One region of the Lelliottia sp. CFBP8978 genome, then DNA from elsewhere that is predicted to be linked to it. Evidence: predicted binding sites of a transcription regulator. Region 1 holds the regulator's gene; each other region holds the start of a gene.

Region 1 (6,968 bases):
CATAAAATGGATGGGCATGACATGGCAACTGAGCAATCTGCAATTACACGCGCAACATTCGACGAAGTGATCCTGCCAATTTATGCACCGGCGGAGTTTATCCCGGTTAAAGGCAAAGGTAGCCGGGTATGGGATCAGCAGGGCAAAGAGTACGTGGATTTTGCGGGCGGTATTGCAGTGACGGCGCTGGGGCATTGCCATCCTGCCCTGGTCGACGCGCTAAAAACCCAGGGCGAAACGTTGTGGCATACCAGCAACGTATTTACCAATGAACCGGCGCTGCGTCTGGGCCGCAAGATGATCGACGCGACGTTTGCCGAGCGCGTGCTGTTTATGAACTCCGGCACCGAAGCCAACGAAACCGCCTTCAAACTGGCGCGCTATTACGCATCCACTCGCCACAGCCCCTATAAAAGCAAAATTATCGCGTTCCACAATGCGTTCCACGGCCGTTCGCTGTTCACGGTCTCCGTGGGTGGGCAGCCGAAATACTCTGACGGTTTCGGCCCGAAACCGGCCGATATTATCCATGTGCCATTTAACGATCTGCATGCCGTAAAAGCCGTGATGGACGATCACACCTGCGCGGTAGTGGTGGAGCCGATCCAGGGTGAGGGCGGCGTAACCGCCGCAACGCCAGAGTTCCTGAAAGGCCTGCGCGCGCTGTGCGATGCGCATCAGGCGCTGCTGGTGTTTGATGAGGTGCAAAGTGGAATGGGGCGTACCGGCGATCTGTTTGCGTATATGCACTATGGTGTAACGCCGGATATTCTGACCAGTGCGAAAGCCCTGGGCGGCGGTTTCCCGGTGAGCGCCGTACTGACGACGCAAGAGATCGCATCAGCCTTCCACGTCGGCTCTCACGGTTCCACTTATGGCGGCAACCCGCTGGCGTGCGCGATTGCCGGAGCGGCGTTCGATATTATCAACACCCCGGAAGTGCTGAACGGCGTCAACGCGAAGCGCGAGCAGTTTGTGCAGCATCTTCAGAAGATCGACGCACAGTACGACGTGTTCAGCGATATTCGCGGCATGGGACTGTTAGTCGGTGCGGAACTGAAGCCGCAGTATAAAGGCCGCGCGCGTGACTTCCTCCATGCGGCTGCGCACGAAGGGGTGATGGTACTGAATGCCGGCCCAGATGTAATGCGCTTTGCGCCGTCGCTGGTGGTGGAAGAGCAGGATATCGAAGCCGGGATGACGCGTTTTGCCAGTGCGGTGAAGAAGATCGTTCAGGGCTAATGGAGTCGCCAGGTAGCGGCTTGGTTTTGTCCCGGAATACGGAGCCGCAAAACTTACGACGCCTTACGGCGCATAATCCGCGTCAGCCAAATGCCGTGATGCGGGCGCTGACGCCATGCGACCGACGAAATGGTGTGCATGGTGTTCAGATGTCCCAGAACGCGCTGTAAATGCTGTTCCAGCGTGCTCATAGGGCCCCAGGTGAGCGTTTCCGGTGCTTCAAGAATGTTAGAGTCTCCGGATTCCCCCGGCGCGTCATACTCCAGACGCTGCTGGCATCGCTGCAGCGCAATTTCACACGACTGCAAATAGCGCTGCGCCAGGTCCGGCGTCAGCATCGCATGCTCGCGTGCCAGCGTGGTCATGGCATTGATATGCTCGACGATAAACTGGCTATGGGTGACCCACAGCTTCATATCCGCCAGATAATGGGAATTAAAGCCCGGCTCCTGCATCGCCTGATTGAGGGAGTTAAACAGCGCGTTATGGGCCTGATTGACCTTCATGCGCTGATAGGCCAGCGGGGAAGGCTGCGGATCGTCGCTCAGAATAAGGCGAATCGCCTGCTGATCGGCCTCCAGCGCATCGTGCGCATTCTGTCGCAACAGCCCACTCTGCCACTGGGGCCACAGCCAGACCATGCCGCCAAAGGCGATCAGACAGCCAATCAACGTATCCACCAGTCGCGCGACAATATACTGTTCGCCGTTCAGCGTGAGCAATTGCAGGGTATACACCGCCGTGACGGTAAATCCGACCATCGCCCAGCCGTAGTTTTTGCGGATAATCAGATAACCCACGAGGGTGATCACCAGCATTCCTGCCAGGGCGAAGCCGTCCGGTACGTGGAAGTGCAGCGTTATGCCAGCAATCACCAGTCCTGCGACCGTGCCCGCTGCCCGGTGCAGGATCCGCACGCGGGTGGCGCCGTAGCCATTTTGCGTGACAAACAGCACCGTCATTAAAATCCAGTAGGGTTTCGGTAGATGCAGCGCCATGCCCATCAGGCTGGCAATGCTGAGCATTACGCTGATCCGCGCCGCATTGCGCAGGGCCGAGGATTTCAGGGACAAATAGCTTTTTAACGCTGGCAGCAACGGCAGGCGTTTTTGCTTATCGGCCATCAGGTCGCGGGAATAGAGGGGGCGCTGGGTGCGGAGCACGCGCGCGATGCGGCTAAAGTGCCAGGCGCAGAACTGCCCGACCGGATTGTCCGGATGCTGACGTGCGATTTTCTCCAGCGCGCCCAGCTGTTTTTCCATCGTAAAGCGCGTGGGGTAGCGGTGGTACAGAATATCGTCAGCCAGTACCCGCAGGCGCGCGGCGACCGTTTGCGCATTCCAGCGGATCACCGCTTCGGCGTGGCTGCGCTCCACCAGTTTTTGCACCTCGGCAGGATAATGCAGGCTGACGGAAATATGCTCCTGAAGATCCAGCCCGACCTGAAACGTGCGCAGCAGCCGCTTGTATTCATGATTCTTATTGGCGGCCAGCATATGGAGCTGCTGGTAGCACTGGCTAATCAGATCCACCACCTTTTGCTGGCGAGTGAGCAGCGGCGGCAGCGACTTTTCCGGATCGGTATGTTGCGTCAGCAAGGTGTATTTTGCTTCGCAATACTCCGCGAGCTGGACGTACAGCAGGCTCAGGGATTCGCGTAAGGGCTGTTCGCGCCACATCCAGAACCAGAACCAGTTGAACAATCCGTACCACAACGTGCCGAGGGCATAGATCAGCAGCGGCTCCCAGATGGGCATATTTCCGGCAAGGCTAAGGGTGAAAATCGCGGCGATGAGCGATGCGGGCAGCAGGCGCGCATGAAGCGAACTGATCTCCGCGGTGACGCCGAGCGTCATCGCCAGCACGGTTAAAATCAGCGGCAGAGGAATGTCGCGGGCAAGTAAGAGCTGCACGGCGAGGCTGCAACCGGCAAACAAACTGCCGCCAATAATCAGACGTTTGAAAAAGCGCTTATGCGGGGTGTCCAGACCGGCGATGTTACAGCAGGCAGGCACGAGAGAGAACAGCAGACCATGTTGCAGTTGGCCGAGAATCAGACCGACAGCCACGGGGAGACATAACACCAGCGTTTGCCGAAGTGCGTAGTTAACTTCCGGGTGATAAATCAGCCTGCGCCACATGGTTGCCAGAGACAAAAACGGCGTGACACCTTGCGATGGCACGCCGTCTGACCGGAATTAACGCGTTCCGTAAACCACGATAGTTTTACCGTGGGCGGAGATCAGATTCTGATCTTCCAGCATTTTCAGGATACGGCCAACGGTCTCACGAGAACACCCGACGATCTGACCAATTTCCTGACGGGTAATTTTAATTTGCATACCGTCCGGGTGGGTCATGGCGTCAGGCTGTTTCGCCAGGTTCAGCAATGTCTGTGCGATGCGGCCTGTCACGTCCAGGAAGGCAAGGTTACCCACTTTCTCGGAAGTGACCTGCAGGCGGCGAGCCATCTGCGAAGAAAGACGCATCAGAATATCCGGATTCACCTGGATCAACTGACGGAATTTCTTGTAGGAGATTTCGGCGACTTCACACGCGGTTTTTGCACGTACCCAGGCGCTACGTTCCTGGCCTTCTTCAAACAGGCCCAGTTCACCGATGAAATCACCCTGGTTCAGATAAGAAAGGATCATTTCTTTCCCTTCTTCATCCTTAATCAGCACTGCCACCGAGCCTTTGACGATGTAATACAACGTTTCCGCTTTTTCACCCTGGTGAATCAGCGTGCTCTTCGATGGGTACTTATGAATGTGGCAATGAGACAAGAACCATTCGAGAGTCGGGTCTGTTTGCGGTTTGCCAAGCACCATGCGCTGTTATCCTCTGTTATAAGCTGTCACCAGAGTCATAAATCGCATCCTGACTCTGGGGTTGCAATCGAATTCTTCCCCGTACCTGGGAATGCGGCTGTCATTTTGTTTCGCAGCCAGTAATGTTTGATGTCCTCTGCATACATGTGTAACGTCAATGTATTACTGTAGCATCCAGAGTGTTTTAGCATAGCTTTCGCCGCGTGTCTCCTGGTGTCTCGCTTCAGCATGACGCAGGTCGTCTTCCGTTGCGAGAATTGTAACGCGCGCGTAATCTGTTCGGAAAATTGCAACGTCGGAGTTAATGAATATGCAAGCGCGTGTGAAATGGGTTGAAGGTTTAACGTTCCTCGGTGAATCCGCTTCCGGACACCAGATTTTGATGGATGGTAACTCCGGTGATAAAGCGCCAAGCCCGATGGAAGTTGTGCTGATGGCCGCCGGCGGCTGTAGCGCAATCGACGTGGTTTCGATTCTGCAAAAGGGTCGCCATGAGGTGACGGACTGCGAAGTGAAGCTGACCTCCGAGCGTCGCGAAGAGGCCCCGCGCCTGTTCACGCATATCAATTTGCACTTTATCGTGACCGGGAAAGATCTGAAGGATGCGGCGGTTTCCCGCGCGGTCGATCTCTCTGCCGAGAAGTACTGCTCTGTGGCGTTAATGCTGGAAAAAGCGGTGAAAATCACGCATTCGTATGATGTGATCGAAGGCTGACTGATGGGGCATCGTGCGCACCGATGCCCTCATCGTGACCCTCTGCACGGGGAGAGGGAATAGGGTTACTCGATCTTCTTGCCTTCCATCAGTCGCTGCACCAGCGGCATCATAATCAGCTCCATCGCCAGACCCATCTTCCCGCCCGGGACCACCAATGTATTGATGTGGGAAATAAATGAGCCCTGCAGCATCGCCAGCAGCCAGGGGTAATCAATGTCTTCCAGATTGCGGAAGTGGATCACCACAAAACTCTCGTCCAGTGACGGAATGGTTTTTGCTGCGAACGGGTTTGAGGTGTCCACCGTCGGAACGCGCTGGAAGTTGATGTGGGTTCGTGAAAACTGTGGTGTCAGATAGTTGATGTAATCTTCCATTGAGCGCACGACAGAATCCATCACCGCTTCACGGGAATGGCCGCGTTCGCTCATGTCACGGGTCAGCTTCTGGATCCACTCCAGATTGACAATCGGCACCACGCCCACCAGCAGATCAACATGGCGCGCCACGTCATGCTGGGGTGTCACTACGCCGCCATGCAATCCTTCGTAGAACAGGACATCGGTGGGTTCCGGCAGCGGCTGCCACGGCGTAAACGTACCCGGAACCTGGTTCCATGGGACGGCTTCATCGTAGGTATGCAGATACTTGCGCGACTGACCTTTACCGGTGTGGCCGTAATCAATAAAGGTTTGTTCCAGCAGGCCGAAATCGTTCGCATCAGGGCCGAAATAGCTGATGTGCTTCCCTGAATCGCGGGCCTTGCGAATCGCCATATCCATTTCCGGACGGGTATAGCGGTGAAAGCTGTCACCTTCAACTTCGGCAGCATGCAAATTGAGTTGGGCGAAGATCTTGCGAAAAGCGAGGCTGGTGGTGGTGGTTCCCGCACCACTTGAACCCGTAACGGCAATAACCGGATGTCTGGCGGACATAGCAACTCCCTGACTGGAAAGATGGAACAATCAACCGCGAAACTGATTGCGCGGCATGATGTTGACGGTTTCGTGCAGTTCAGACCACACCAGCAACACCTCGCCACTTTGTAGCTGCCGTTTTACATCGGCGACCTTTTGCTCAAGCGAACGTTCATGTTCACCATAATCGGTGCCCTCGCGTAATACAAAGCTTTCAATCAGGCTATCCAGCGTTTCGGGAGCCAGATCCTGCCAGGGAATCATCATTTTTTGCCTTCCAGGTAGGGGGTTAACCAGTCGGGGATCCGCGCTTCCAGCCACATTTTTGGCCGTCGTAATGTGCCGCTGATAAAGCCGACATGGCCGCCATGCTCAGTCAGTTGATACTGTACGTTGGCGGGCAGATGTTCCGGCGCCGGAATGGAGTGATGATCCATAAACGGATCGTCTTTGGCATGGATGATCAGCGTCGGTTTGGTGATCTGATTCAGCAACGGCATGGCGCTACACTGACGATAGTAATCTATCGCGTCGGCAAAGCCGTGGATCTTCGACGTAATCAGATCGTCGAATTCACGCAGACGGCGCATACGCTTCAGCTGTTGCAGGCTAATTGGCAGCGTGTCCGGATAGGCTTTGAGCTTACGCGCCGCATTGGCTTTGAGCAAATTCAGCAGGTAGCGCTGATAGACCCGTGAAAACCCCTTTTCCATATGGTAACTGCACTGCTCAAGCATAAAGGGCGCAGAGACAATCACCGCCGCATCCAGCGGGATATCGTCACTCTCTTTTGCCAGCAGGCAGGCAAGCATGTTGCCCCCCAGCGAATAGCCGACGGCAGCCGTTGGCGCGGGGCCAAAACTGTCGGCCAGCCAGCGTAAAAACCAGGTCCCGTCTTCGGTTTCGCCGGAGTGGTAAATCCGTTTCTGGCGATTGGGCTCGCCGCTGCATCCGCGAAAATGCATCACCACGCCGAGCCAGCCGCGCTGTTTTGTCGCATGGATCAAGCCGTGGGCGTAGGGGCTGTGCAGACTCCCTTCCAGACCATGAAACACCACCAGACGCGGTTTATGCTTCGCCTGTTCAGGATCTTCGCTCCAGGCCAGATCGACAAAATCGCCGTCAGGCAAATCGAGGCGCTGCCAGTGAGGGGTAAACTGCAATCGACGACGAAGCAGCCTCGGCAGCATGGTTTGCAGGTGCGGGTTAGCCACACCGCGCATAGGAACAAATGCAGTGCTTTCGTCACTCGCGATGTCGAAG
Region 2 (6,968 bases), 1.2 Mb from region 1:
GAGGCTATCCTGCAATTTCCCCAGCCGCTGCACCGCCAGCCCAATAATGCGGTCGCAGGTGGTCATCACCTCCAGCGGGATCTGACTGAGTAACTCCCCCAGCCGACGCGCTAGTTCGTCACTTTGCAGTGCGAAAACCTTTTCCACTTTCTCCGCGTCAAGATCTTCACCAATGCGTTTCTGGAAGGCCAGCCCGCACCCCATCACGACCTGTTCGCGCTTGTGCTCATCCAGAACAACCACCACATTATTATTAAGAATTTTGGCGATTTTCATCAGAACCCCAGAAACAAAAAAACCTGACCTCCGGCAGATGCCAGAAAATCAGGTTTTGCCTGCCGCAGCAGTAACAATCCAGTTTTTGCACTCTATCAGTTTCATTCGCAGCCTCAATGTATCACGTGTAAAAACGTGACGCAGGTCGTCATTGATGCGGTTTTACCCTGATGTCAGAAGGCCACGGCGGTTTTCAGTTCCGTCATTCAGCACTCTGCGTTTGCGGAACACCTCAGTAAACTCAGCGCATATAGCGTTTTATATGCCATATGCAGGCCTGCGAGCGCATTGACGCTCCGATCCCGACGCTATTATTTGGCCTGAATGACGCGCGTAATATCGGCTGAGGTCTGTAATGTGCGGATCTCCTGAAAGAGTCCGAGCGCCTCACTGTATTCTTTACGTAAATAACTCAGCCACTGTTTAATACGAGCCACATGATAAAGCCCCGTATCACCCTGCTTTTCCAGGCGAGAATATTTTTGCAATAGCGTGACCACATCAGGCCACGGCATACGCGGTTCGTTGTATTTTACCACCCGACTCAGGTTGGGCACGTTGAGCGCCCCGCGACCGATCATGACGGAATCGCAGCCGGTCTCTTTGAGACACGCCTGAGCGCTCTCGTAATCCCAGATTTCGCCGTTCGCGATCACCGGTATCGACAGACGCTGGCGGATCTCACCGATGGCCTGCCAGTTAATGCGTTCGGCTTTGTAGCCGTCCTCTTTGGTCCGCCCGTGCACCACCAGCTCCGTTGCACCGGCCTGCTGTACCGCATCGGCAATTTCAAACTGGCGATCGCCGCTGTCCCAGCCAAGACGCACTTTTACCGTCACCGGTAAATGAGCAGGTACGGCCTCACGCATCGCTTTCGCGCCACGGTAAATCAGCTCGGGATCTTTCAGTAACGTTGCGCCACCGCCGCTGCCGTTGACCATTTTGGACGGACAGCCGCAGTTGAGATCCACACCGTAAGAGCCCAGCTCTACGGCGCGGGCGGCGTTCTCCGCCAGCCACTCCGGGTATTGCCCCAGCAGCTGGATACGCACCAGCGTACCGGAAGTGGTCCGGCTCTGACGATGCAGCTCCGGGCAGAGTCGATAAAACGACTTTACTGGCAACAGCATATCGACCACCCGTAAAAACTCGGTGACGCAAAGATCGTAATCATTGACCTCAGTCAGCAGCTCGCGCACCAGTGAGTCGAGCACGCCTTCCATCGGCGCCAGTAATACCCGCATGATCAATACCTGTGAAAAAAGACGCGCTATGGTAGCCGCTCTCCTGAAGCGTGGAAAGGCTTTCAAGCGAGACTCCGCAACCCGCCGTAAGGACAGAGGTGTTTCTCTCCTTTCACTGCTTCAAATCTGGGCACGACAACTACACTGATTGTTATCGCTTTTACCGTTAATCCTGTGAAAATGCCCGACGTTCCAGAAAGGAATGTCTGGTATGCTCAAAATTCATGATGTGATCCGTAGCACGTTTTAACGTTTAATTGTATGATGAATATGTTCCATCAAGGACTTTCACCATGAGCAAATCATTCAATATTATCTGGCAATATCTGCGCGCGTTTATTCTGATTTATGCCTGCCTCTATGCGGGGATTTTCATTTCATCTCTGCTGCCTATCACCATTCCCGGCAGCATTATCGGCATGCTGATTCTTTTTCTGCTGCTGGCGCTGCAAATTCTTCCCGCAAAATGGGTCAACCCGGGCTGCTTCGTTCTTATCCGCTATATGGCGCTACTGTTTGTGCCGATCGGCGTCGGCGTGATGCAATATTACGATCTGCTTAAAGCGCAGTACGGCCCAATTCTGGTCTCCTGTGCGGTGAGTACGCTGGTGGTGTTCCTGGTGGTGAGCTGGAGTTCGCATCTGGTGCACGGCGAACGCAAAGTCGTTGGGCAGAAAGGAAGTAAAAAATGATGGCCAATATCTGGTGGTCGCTGCCACTGACACTGGTGGTGTTTTTCGCCGCACGTAAACTTGCCGCCCGTTTTAAAATGCCGCTGCTCAACCCGCTGCTGGTGGCGATGGTGGTGATTATTCCGTTCCTGCTGCTCACCGGCATTCCTTACGAACGCTATTTTGCGGGCAGTAAGATTTTAAACGATCTGCTGCAGCCTGCCGTCGTGGCGCTGGCGTTTCCGCTTTACGAGCAGCTGCATCAGATCCGCGCCCGCTGGAAATCGATCATTACCATCTGCCTGATCGGTAGCGTGGTGGCGATGGTCACAGGCACCTCGGTTGCCCTGCTGATGGGCGCCTCACCGCAAATCGCCGCCTCTATTCTGCCGAAATCCGTGACCACGCCGATTGCGATGGCCGTGGGCGGCAGCATCGGTGGTATCCCGGCCATTAGCGCCATGTGCGTGATTTTTGTCGGGATCCTGGGGGCGGTGTTTGGCCATACGTTGCTCAATTTAATGCGTATCCGCACCAAAGCCGCACGCGGTCTGGCAATGGGAACCGCCTCACACGCCCTTGGTACTGCGCGCTGTGCGGAGCTGGATTATCAGGAAGGCGCTTTCAGCTCGCTGGCGCTGGTGATTTGCGGGATTATGACCTCGCTGATTGCTCCGTTCCTGTTCCCGATTATTCTGGCGGTGGTGGGCTAAAATTTGCGATGCGTCGCGCAAAATTCATTTTGATTTCATAAGTTGCACACATAATGAGAACTGGATCACATATAAAGCCCTGTTGGCTCCGTACACTACCGATCCATTAACCTTTATGAGGCATTGCCATGCACCCACGTTTTCAAACTGCTTTCGCCCAGCTCGCAGAGAATTTGCAATCAGCCCTGGCCCCGGTTCTGGCGGATACGCACTTCCCCGCCATGCTGTCGGCAGAGCAGGTCGCGACGCTTAAACAGGCAACGGGACTGGACGAAGACGCGCTGGCTTTCGCATTACTGCCGCTGGCTGCCGCCTGCGCCAGAGCCGATCTCTCCCATTTTAACGTCGGCGCAATCGCGCGCGGCGTCAGTGGAGCCTGGTATTTCGGCGGGAACATGGAGTTCCTTGGTGCGACCATGCAACAAACCGTCCACGCAGAACAAAGCACTATCAGCCATGCGTGGCTGCGCGGTGAAAAAGCGCTGCAAGCCATCACCGTCAACTACACCCCTTGCGGTCATTGCCGTCAGTTTATGAATGAGCTGAACAGCGGTCTGCAACTGCGCATTAATCTGCCAGGCCGTGAGCCACATACGCTTGGCGATTATCTGCCAGATGCTTTTGGCCCGAAAGATCTGGAGATCAAAACGCTGCTGATGGACGAGCAGAACCACGGCTTTGCGTTAACGGGCGACGAACTGGCCCAGTCGGCGATCGCTGCGGCGAACAACAGCCATGCACCCTACAGCCAGGCGCCGAGCGGCGTGGCGCTGGAGTGCCGTGATGGCCGTATCTTCACCGGCAGCTACGCCGAAAATGCCGCATTCAACCCGACGCTGCCACCGCTGCAAGGCGCACTCAATCTGCTGAGCCTGAACGGGTACGACTACCCGGATATTCAGCGCGCGATTCTGGCTGAAAAAGGCGATGCGCCTTTAATTCAGTGGGACGCCACCGCCGCGACCCTGAAAGCGCTGGGTTGTTCTGCCATCGACCGCGTGTTACTGGCTTAATGCTTTTGGCGGACAGAAATGTCCGCCATACTGATGAAAATCCCCCCAATCAAACCACCGTTTCTTGCGCTTCACAGGCGGGTACAGTAGCCTGAGTGAAATTTCACCCACGGATCGAGTCATCTTCATGTTAAAGCGTGTGTTTTACAGCCTGTCTGTCCTGGTCGGCATACTGCTGTTGACGGCGCTCGGCCTCGATCGCTGGATGAGCTGGAAAACCGCCCCCTATATTTTTGATGATTTGCAGGACCTGCCCTATCGCCAGGTCGGCGTGGTGCTGGGGACGGCAAAATATTATCGTACCGGGGTCATTAATCAGTACTACCGCTACCGCATTCAGGGCGCGCTAAACGCCTATAACAGCGGCAAGGTCAATTACCTGCTGCTGAGCGGCGATAATGCCCAGCAGAGCTATAACGAGCCGGTGACGATGCGTAAGGATTTGATTGCCGCTGGCGTCGATCCGGCGGATATCGTGCTTGATTATGCCGGATTCCGCACGCTGGATTCGATCGTCCGCACGCGTAAAGTCTTTGATACCAATGATTTCATCATCATCACTCAACGCTTCCACTGCGAACGAGCGCTCTTTATCGCGCTCCATATGGGCATTCAGGCCCAGTGTTATGCGGTCCCTTCGCCTAAAGATATGTGGAGCGTCCGCGTTCGCGAGTTTGGCGCACGCTTTGGTGCTCTGGCCGACCTTTATCTCTTCAAGCGTGAACCTCGTTTTTTAGGCCCGCTGGTTCCCATCCCGGCGATGCACCAGATACCGGAAGATGCGCAGGATTACCCGGCGGTCACCCCGGAACAGCTGCTGGATATAGAGAAGAAAACCCGCAAATAAAAAAAGCCCGCTCAACGATGAGCGGGCTTTTTCCATCTGTAACGTGATTACTTCTTACGTGCGTACTTCAGTGAATCCAGCGCAACGGCGAAGATAATAATCGCGCCCTTGATAATATACTGCCAGTACGGGTTCACGCCGATGTAGGTCAGACCGTAGTTGATGACGGTAAAGATGATAACACCGGTGACCACGCCAACAACTGTCCCCACCCCACCGCTGAAGGAAACGCCACCCACTACGCAGGCTGCGATCGCATCCAGTTCATACATAAAGCCCAGGTTGTTGGTGGCTGAGCCGATACGGCCCGCTTCCAGTAACCCACCGAAGGCATAGAACACACCGGACAGCGCATAAATCATCAGCAGGTTCAGAGCAACGTTAACCCCTGATACTTTAGCCGCTTCCGGGTTACCGCCGATGGCGAAGATGTTTTTACCGAAGCGAGTTTTGTTCCACAGCACCCAGACAAACGCGACGGCAATCAGCGCGTAGAAAGTGATGTAAGAGAGTCGGAAACTGCCCAGCGCCACAAAGCCTTGTGCAAACGTTGAGAAGCCGCTGTCAAAGCCAGAAATGGGCGATGCACCGACAAAGTCGTAGTACAGGGAGTTGATACCGTAAACGATAATCATCGTACCCAACGTGGTGATAAACGGCGTCACATTCAGGTAAGCAATGATAATACCGTTGATCAGGCCAATGATGGCGCCGACGACGCAGACAATCAGCACCACCACGATAATCGGCATAGTCGCCATTTCCGGGAAGACTTTGTTCGCGTTTTCCATCGACTGTAACAGCGTTGCCGCCACGACCGCCGCCAGGCCAACCTGACGTCCGGCTGACAGATCAGTACCCTGAGTCACAATCAGCCCCGCGACACCCAGAGCAATGATGATACGCACTGAGGACTGGGTCAGAATGTTACTCAAGTTTAATAAACTTAAGAACGTGGGGTCCTGGAAAATAATAATGGCCAGTAACACTAAAAGAACAACGTAAATACCGCCTTCTTTCAGATAAGTGAGAAAACTTTTTTTATTTAACGCACTCATGAGGAGCCCCTGATCTTAAAGGTGCAAAGACGCAAGACGGAGAATTTCGTTTTGCGTTGTCGTTTTGGTGTCAACAATTCCGGCAACGAGACCATTGCTCATAACCAGAATACGATCTGTGATCCCTAACAATTCCGGCATTTCGGAAGAAATAATAATGATCCCTTTATTCTTTTTAGCCAGTTCAGCTATCAGCTGATAGATTTCAAATTTTGCACCAACGTCGATACCACGCGTAGGTTCATCAAGCATTAAAATTTCTGGCTGGGTTAATAACCAGCGGCCAATAATGACTTTCTGCTGATTACCGCCGGACAGTGAACCAATTTGCGTCTGGTGTCCTGGCGTTTTCACACGCATGGAGTCGATAACCCACTGGGTATCGCTTTTCATACGGGAAGTATCCAGCAGACCAATTTTATTTTTATAATTACGAATATTCGAAATGAGCGAGTTAAAATTAATATCCAGGTACGCATAAATTCCCGTTGAGCGGCGCTCTTCGGTCACCAGCGCAAAACCGTGGTTAATCGCTTCGTTCGCATTATGGTTATTAATTCTCTTGCCGTGCAGCGTGATAGTGCCATCGGATTTTTCACGGATACCAAACAGCGTTTCCACGATATCGGTACGTTTCGCCCCGACCAGTCCGGCAATACCTAAAATTTCGCCTTTGTGAAGGTCAAAGGAGACATCGCGGATAGAGGGCTGGCGTAGTGACGTAAGATTGCGCACTTCCAGAATCACCTCGCCCGGCTTGTTTTCTTTATCCGGGAAACGCTGGTTCAGGGAGCGGCCAACCATCATGGAAATGATCTTATCCATGTCCAGCCCTTCGAGCGGCTGAGTCGCAATCCACTGTCCGTCACGCAGAATGGTGATTTCATCACACAGCTGGAAGATCTCTTCCATTTTATGCGAGATATACACAATGCCACAGCCGCGATCTTTCAGTTTACGGATAATAGTAAAAAGGTGATTAACCTCTTTTTCCGTTAACGATGAAGTCGGTTCATCCATGATGACAATTTTCGCATCATAGGAAAACGCTTTGGCAATTTCAATCATCTGCATCTGAGACACGGATAACGTCCCTACGCGCGCGCGCGGGTCGATTTCAATATCCAGCTCGTCGAAAATAGCTTT
Region 3 (6,968 bases), 1.1 Mb from region 1:
CATTGAAGAAATGAAAAATGCCCAAATCCACCGGGAACCAAAAGCCATGATTCACCGGCAAATACCAGGATAAAAAGAGCGCCAGACCGGCAGCGTTGAGCAGTAATATCAGGGGAAGTTTTTTAATCATTTTCATATGCAAAGCAGTTTAGTCGAGAGCAACGTTAGTCGCTGGAAGTTAAACGAAGCCTCAACAAGCTGGCCTGAAGCACGTTCCAGTCCGTGTTAACCGCACTAATTAACTCTATTCGACTGTCTGGCGGCGCAACATTTTGCGTTTCAATGAAGAAATCCGCGCCCTGACGATTGATCCTGACCAGCCCATCTTGCGTTCGCATCACGCCTTTGACGCGCTCGACAGGGGCGAGTCTGGCCCACTCAAGGATGCCAATGGTGTCAAAGCGGGTATCGGCATCAAAAATCCAGCCACAGGCCTGGTGTCCCTGACCGCTGTTCAGGCTGCGACGCCAGCGTTGATGCGCCGGAAGACTTAACGCCGCCAGCCCTTTTTTCTCGCCATGAGCGTGAGAATGCGCGGCGCTGGCAAGAAGCTCGACGCTGTTACGACGCGGGAGATCAAGCAGGCTGTTGTCAATCTCGCCCTGCGTCGCCATGACGAACTGACGATCGCCGCCGAAATGTTGCCACCAGAAATCAAAGGCTTCACGACTCTCCTGGGTTGCGCGGTCTTCTTTATTGGCGACGATAATATCGGCGCAAGCCAGCTGGTCACGGAAGTTTTCATTCTGTACCACTTTCTCATCCAGCAACTGGCGGGGATCGACCAGACACAGCGTCGCGCGAAGGTCGATCCACGGCTCATACACCGGAGCAGTGAGCAGATCGAGGATCTGTTTTGGGTGGCCTAAACCGGTAGGTTCAATAATCAACCGGTCCGGTTTTCCCAGACGCAGCAGCGTATTCAGCCCCACCTGCATCGGTAAGCCGTTGATGCAACACATGCATCCGCCGGGGATCTCTTTGACCATTGCGCCATTGTCGGCCAGTAGTGCGCCATCAATTCCGATTTCACCGAATTCGTTGACCAGCACAGCCCATTTTTCTGAAGGATCTTTATGGGCCAGCAGATGAAGGATTGAGGTAGTTTTTCCGCTACCGAGAAAACCGGTTACCAGATTGGTTTTGGTCACATGCGCTCCAGGAGATAATCGTCATTCGCGAACAATTATCAGTAATCCTGGCGAAAAAAGACAGTGATGTGAAGGGGCTTATGCGCGCGGAAAGCTCTCCACGCGCATAAGCAGCAAGAAGGGTTAAAGCATGAGCGTCTCATTCACCGCCTGACGCGCGCCGTTACGCGCAATACGCTGCCAGGCCTGTTGAATGGCATCGACAAAGCGCGGGTTCTGGGGCAAATCAGTACCAAATATTTCACTCAGCGTGAGCAGGGCGCTGACGCGCTCCGCGTCGCTGCTGGTTTCAACGAGTCCACGGATTTTATCGCTCAGCGGATCGCGAATATCAATGCTGTTACCCTTATCATCCACACCGCTGACATAACGCATCCAGCCGGCGATCCCCAGCGCCAGTAAGGGCCAGGCGCTGTTGCGTTGCTGATGGACACGAACGCCGTCCAGCATGCGTTGAGGGAGTTTCTGGCTTCCGTCCATCGCGATCTGCCAGGTGCGATGCTGCAAAGCCGGATTCGCAAATCGGGTCAGCAGGCTGTCGGCATAGTCAGTGAGATCGACCCCGGTGATTCGTAGCGTCGGGGCCTGTTCATCGAGCATCAGGCGGCGCGCGGCCTCCCGGAAGGCATCGTCCTGCATGCAGTCGTTAATGTGGGCATAGCCGGCAAGGTAACCCAGATACGCCAGGAAAGAGTGGCTGCCGTTCAGCATGCGCAACTTCATCTGTTCCCAGGGCAAAACGTCCTGCACCATTTGTACGCCTGCGATCTCCCATTCCGGACGGCCTGCCACGAAGTTATCTTCAACCACCCACTGCACAAACGGCTCGCAGCTAATGGCGCAGGGATCTTCCACGCCCAGCTCCTGCGTGATTTCTGCGAGGGATTGCTCGGTCGCCGCCGGGACAATTCTGTCGACCATCGTTCCCGGAAAACTCACGTTAGCCGCAATCCACTCGGCCAGCGCCGGTGAGCGCTTCTCTGCCATCCCGAGAACCGCATTTTTGACCACATGACCGTTGTCAGGAATATTATCGCAGGACAATACGGTGAAGGGCGCCAGGCCGCGCTCACGACGGCGATGTAGCGCTTCAACCAGAATGCCCGGCGCAGAATGCGGTTCTGACGGGTTTTCAAGATCATGAGCAATCCGTGCATTTTGCGTATCCAGCTTGCCGGTCGCCGGATCGATGCAATATCCTTTTTCAGTGATCGTCAGCGAGACAATCGCTACCTGCGGCTCGCAGAATTTTTCGATAATGGCCGCCAGCGAATCGAGCCTGGCGTTCAGGCATTCATGCACCGCGCCCACGATGATCGGCTGGTTCCCGTCTGCGCCTTTTTCCAGCACGGTAAAAAGGTGATCCTGAGCGCGCAGCTGGCTCATCAGGGTATCGCCGCTGAAAAGACTGATCTCACAGATGCCCCAGTCACCCCCTTTTGCATTAAGCACGCGGTTTGTTAACAACGCCTGATGTGCGCGGTGAAAGGCACCAAAACCGAAATGAACGATACGAGAGCGGAGCTGCGAGCGATCGTATTGCGGTTGTTGCACCTGCGAAGGAAGGGAAACGGAGGCAATTGTCTTCATGAAGTAAACACCTGATTAACCATTAATTAACAATGTCAGTGTAAAGTTATATGACAGCAAATAGAATTGGTAAGCCGTAATTATCCCGTTTATGTGAGTTGGATCAATCAATGCGGCGGCGAGGATTGACCGTTTTTGGCAAACATGTATGGTAGTCGTCATTGTGGTTACATATATTGGTATAACAACTTTAGAGGGTTAGGCGATGGAACAAACCTGGCGTTGGTATGGACCGAATGATCCGGTTTCTCTTGATGATGTGCGTCAGGCTGGCGCAACGGGTGTTGTCACCGCACTGCACCATATTCCCAATGGTCAGGTCTGGCCGGTAGAAGAGATCAAAAAGCGTCAGGCTATACTGGCCGAAAAAGGGCTGACCTGGTCGGTCGTCGAAAGTATTCCGGTGCATGAAGATATCAAAACCCATTCCGGGGAGTTTGAGACCTGGATTGCTCACTATCAGCAGAGTATCCGTAACCTGGCGGCCTGCGGTATTGATACGGTTTGCTACAACTTTATGCCGATCCTGGACTGGACGCGCACCGATCTCGAATATCAGCTGCCGGACGGCTCTAAAGCATTGCGTTTCGATCAAATTGCTTTTGCCGCCTTTGAGCTGCACATCCTGAAGCGTCCTGGTGCCGACGCGGATTATTCCGCCGAGGAACAGCAGCAGGCGCAGCAATGGTTTAACGATGCCAGTGAAGCGGATATCGAAAAACTGACCCGCAATATTATCGCCGGCCTGCCGGGTGCGGAAGAGGGCTATACGCTGGACCAGTTCCGCGCCCGTCTGGCGGAATACGGTGATATCGACAAAAACCAGCTGCGCGAAAACATGGCTTATTTCCTGCGCGCGATTGTGCCCGTGGCAGAAGCATCGGGTTTGCGACTTGCCGTGCACCCGGACGATCCACCGCGTCCTATCCTCGGTCTGCCGCGTATTGTTTCTACCATTGAAGATATGCAATGGCTGAAAGAGACCGTGGACAGTATCCACAACGGTTTCACCATGTGTACCGGCTCTTATGGCGTGCGGGCAGATAATGATTTAGTACAGATGATCGAAACCTTCGGCGATCGGATTCATTTCACCCATCTGCGCGCGACGTGTCGTGAAGATAATCCAAAAACCTTCCACGAAGCCGCGCACCTGGGCGGTGACGTCAATATGGTGGCAGTCGTGGACGCCATTCTGGGCGAAGAACTGCGCCGTAAGAATGCAGGGGATTTACGTCCTATTCCATTCCGTCCGGATCACGGACATCAGATGCTGGACGATCTGCGTAAAAAAACCAATCCAGGCTATTCGGCGATTGGGCGTCTGAAAGGGATGGCTGAAGTGCGTGGCGTAGAGCTGGCGCTGAAAATGACCAAATACCCTGATCTGCTGTAACAACGGCAATAAAAGAAAACCCGGCAATAGCCGGGTTTTTTTATGATTAGTCTGCGCGACCCATATAGCGTTTTTCTTCGATATGGATGCGGATCTTCTCGCCTGCAGAGAGGTATTCCGGAACCTGAACGACCAGACCGGTCGTCAGTGTGGCGGGTTTGTTGCGCGCGCTGGCGGAGGCGCCTTTAATGCCTGGTGCGGTTTCGACGATTTCCAGATCAACGGTCTGCGGCAGTTCCAGCGCTAACAGCTGGCCATCCCAGGTCAGAACCTGCATATCCGGCATTCCGCCTTCAGGAATAAACAGCAGCTCTTCTTCAATCTGGTCTTTGGTAAAGGTGTACGGCGTGTAGTCTTCTTTATCCATAAACACGTATTCGTTGCCATCCACATAGGAGAAGTCAACGAAGCGGCGGGTCAGCGTAACGGTATCAACGATATCGTCACCCTTGAAACGCTCTTCAACTTTCAGGCCGGTACGCACATCGGCAAAGCGCATTTTGTACAGCGTCGCTGCGCCACGGGCGCTGGGGGATTGAATATCAATGTCTTTCACAATCAGCAGCTTGCCGTTGTAATTCAGTACCATACCTTTCTTAATTTCGTTCGCTCTTGGCATTGCAGTAATCCTGTTTACTGGGAGGTAAAAAATATCGCGCCAAATTACTCGCGAGAAGCCTTTCAGGCAAGAGGAATTAGTGGCTTTTGCTATCAATACACAAAAGGTGTTACTGTGCGCGCCATGCCCGACGGCCCGGGCCTCAGTGAATGAAAGAGAGCGTTTATGGATTGCCGTCCCGACTGTGGAGCGTGCTGTACCGCACCGTCCATTTCAAGCCCGATTCCGGGGATGCCAGACGGCAAGCCTGCCAACACCCGCTGTGTTCAACTTTCTGACCGCAACCTGTGCAATTTGTTCGGTTCGCCTTTGCGTCCCAGGGTGTGCGCCGGGCTGCAGCCTTCACAGGAGATGTGCGGCGCAACACGGGCGCACGCGATGGTTTATCTCCTCGAGCTTGAGGCGCTTACCGCGCCTTAAACGTCTTTAATGCGCGTCAGACACCCGATCGTCATGATGCACATCGCCAGCGCAATCCAGAACACGGTATGGTAACTCCAGATTTCTGCCACAACCCCCGCCAGTGAACCCGCAATAATCCAGCCCACGCGCGTGGTATTCGTATACAGCGTCGTCGCTGCGCCCGCCTGACCCGGCATCAGATCCTGGAAGTAGAGCATGCCGATCCCCGCCAGAATGCCAATATAAATAGCGTTCAGCAGTTGTAACGCCAGCAGTAAGGCCGGGGAGTGGACGGTGAGCATTCCGGTGTAAAACAACAGTCCCGCCACCGCGGCAATACGCATCAAGAAACGTTTCCCGAAGCGCCTGGCGTAATAGCCCGCAATTAACATCGTCGGAATTTCCAGCCCCGCAGCGGTCCCCATCATGATGCCCGCCAGTTTCTCCGGCAGATGCAGCTCGTCAATAATAAACAGCGGCATATTGATGATATAGAGGCTGTTGGTTCCCCACATCAGCGTACAGACGATAAACAGCAGCAGCGCATCGCGGCGATTACGGCGGGGCGCTTCCAGGGTGCTGGTTGAAAGTCTGGGCTCTTTGCGCATCGACGGCAGGAAAAACCACACCATAATCCCGCACACCACGAAAGCAACGGCGGCGCTCAGATACATCACGGTAAAGCCGAATCCCATTGCCAGCGCATACGCCAGCGGCGGGCCAATGACCCACGCCAGCGAGACCTGGGCGCGCAAAATCGAGCTGAACATGACCGCTTCCCGGCCCGTGCGATCTGCATGCTCACGCGCAAGAGCAAACATTTGTGGGTTGGCCGTGGAGCCGAAGCTGCTGAGGAACACGCCGACAAACAGCAGAACGAAATAGTTACGGTTCCAGGCGAACAGGATGCAGGCAAAAACGCCGAGCAGGCAGCAAAAGACAATCAGACTTTTGCGGTCGCCTTTTCGGTCTGAACGACCTGCCAGAAACTGGCTCACCAGAATGCCGATAATGGCGCTGCCGGTGAAGAAGAAACCGACCATTGCCGGACGCGCGTGGACTTCGTTGGTGAGGAATAAACTCAGCGTTGGGGTTTGTAACGCACCGGCAATACCGGTGAGGAAGGCCACAATTAAAAACGCCGATGACGTCAGATCAAATGGTTTTGGTGTGGCGGCAGCGGGGGTGTTATGCATGTTTCTGTATCAGTGATTTGAAGAGTGGCGAAGTTTACGCCGCTTGTCAGAAAATAAACAGCTGTTGGGATCATATTCGCCACGAAAAATCAAAATAGCATTTCAATTCTTTAAAAGGCTGAAGTGTGCTGAAGCTTAATGACGGAAAAACCTGCTGCGTCAGCTAATGTGGGGCAAATGTTGAAGAAATGTGCTGCACTTCTAAATTCTTAAACGAGAAATGTAACTTTTCTTGCAAGCTCAACGGTAACAGGCAAGACTCATTGAAACGTTTCAGCGCTATCTTGTTTAACTAACGGAGCAGGTTAGCGCATTTTTTCTCATTAAGGCTGAAACGATTCAATTCAGCGAGAGAGGAGAACCATGTTCCAGTTATCAGTGCAAGACATCCATCCCGGCGAACAGGCCGGTAATAAAGAAGAGGCGATTCGCAAGATTGCTGCTGCCCTTGTGCAGGCAGGCAACGTTGCGAATGGCTACGTTGACGGCATGCTGGCCCGAGAGCAGCAGACCTCTACCTTCCTGGGGAATGGGATCGCCATTCCACATGGCACCACGGATACCCGCGATCAGGTGCTGAAAACCGGTGTTCAGGTGTATCAGTTCCCGCAAGG

What was found. Region 1 encodes CRP, which controls carbon source genes, mostly activating them, when cyclic AMP is high. Its sites were predicted from a motif close to ATGTGANNNNNNTCACAT; they were not measured.
Region 2: the regulator CRP is predicted to act here: its motif matches at 2,958-2,975, upstream of cdd (cytidine deaminase).
Region 3: the regulator CRP is predicted to act here: its motif matches at 2,833-2,850, upstream of uxuA (mannonate dehydratase).

The regions. Positions count from the first base shown of each region.
Region 1 covers NZ_CM188253.1:4,040,700-4,047,667, reverse strand. Annotated here, with positions in the region: gene argD (bifunctional acetylornithine/succinyldiaminopimelate transaminase) at 22-1,242, shown strand; gene SOM82_RS19085 (YccS/YhfK family putative transporter) at 1,296-3,383, opposite strand; gene crp (cAMP-activated global transcriptional regulator CRP) at 3,441-4,073, opposite strand; gene SOM82_RS19075 (OsmC family protein) at 4,384-4,788, shown strand; gene SOM82_RS19070 (phosphoribulokinase) at 4,854-5,723, opposite strand; gene SOM82_RS19065 (YheU family protein) at 5,754-5,972, opposite strand; gene SOM82_RS19060 (hydrolase) at 5,969-6,968, opposite strand, start outside.
Region 2 covers NZ_CM188253.1:2,868,534-2,875,501, forward strand. Annotated here, with positions in the region: gene licT (BglG family transcription antiterminator LicT) at 1-276, opposite strand, end outside; gene dusC (tRNA dihydrouridine(16) synthase DusC) at 588-1,520, opposite strand; gene SOM82_RS13540 (CidA/LrgA family protein) at 1,814-2,212, shown strand; gene SOM82_RS13545 (CidB/LrgB family autolysis modulator) at 2,209-2,904, shown strand; gene cdd (cytidine deaminase) at 3,033-3,917, shown strand; gene sanA (outer membrane permeability protein SanA) at 4,045-4,764, shown strand; gene mglC (galactose/methyl galactoside ABC transporter permease MglC) at 4,812-5,822, opposite strand; gene mglA (galactose/methyl galactoside ABC transporter ATP-binding protein MglA) at 5,838-6,968, opposite strand, start outside.
Region 3 covers NZ_CM188253.1:2,892,993-2,899,960, reverse strand. Annotated here, with positions in the region: gene SOM82_RS13670 (phosphatase PAP2 family protein) at 1-130, opposite strand, end outside; gene SOM82_RS13665 (CobW family GTP-binding protein) at 165-1,151, opposite strand; gene SOM82_RS13660 (mannitol dehydrogenase family protein) at 1,275-2,741, opposite strand; gene uxuA (mannonate dehydratase) at 2,947-4,137, shown strand; gene yeiP (elongation factor P-like protein YeiP) at 4,184-4,756, opposite strand; gene SOM82_RS13645 (YkgJ family cysteine cluster protein) at 4,922-5,176, shown strand; gene setB (sugar efflux transporter SetB) at 5,173-6,354, opposite strand; gene fruB (fused PTS fructose transporter subunit IIA/HPr protein) at 6,718-6,968, shown strand, end outside.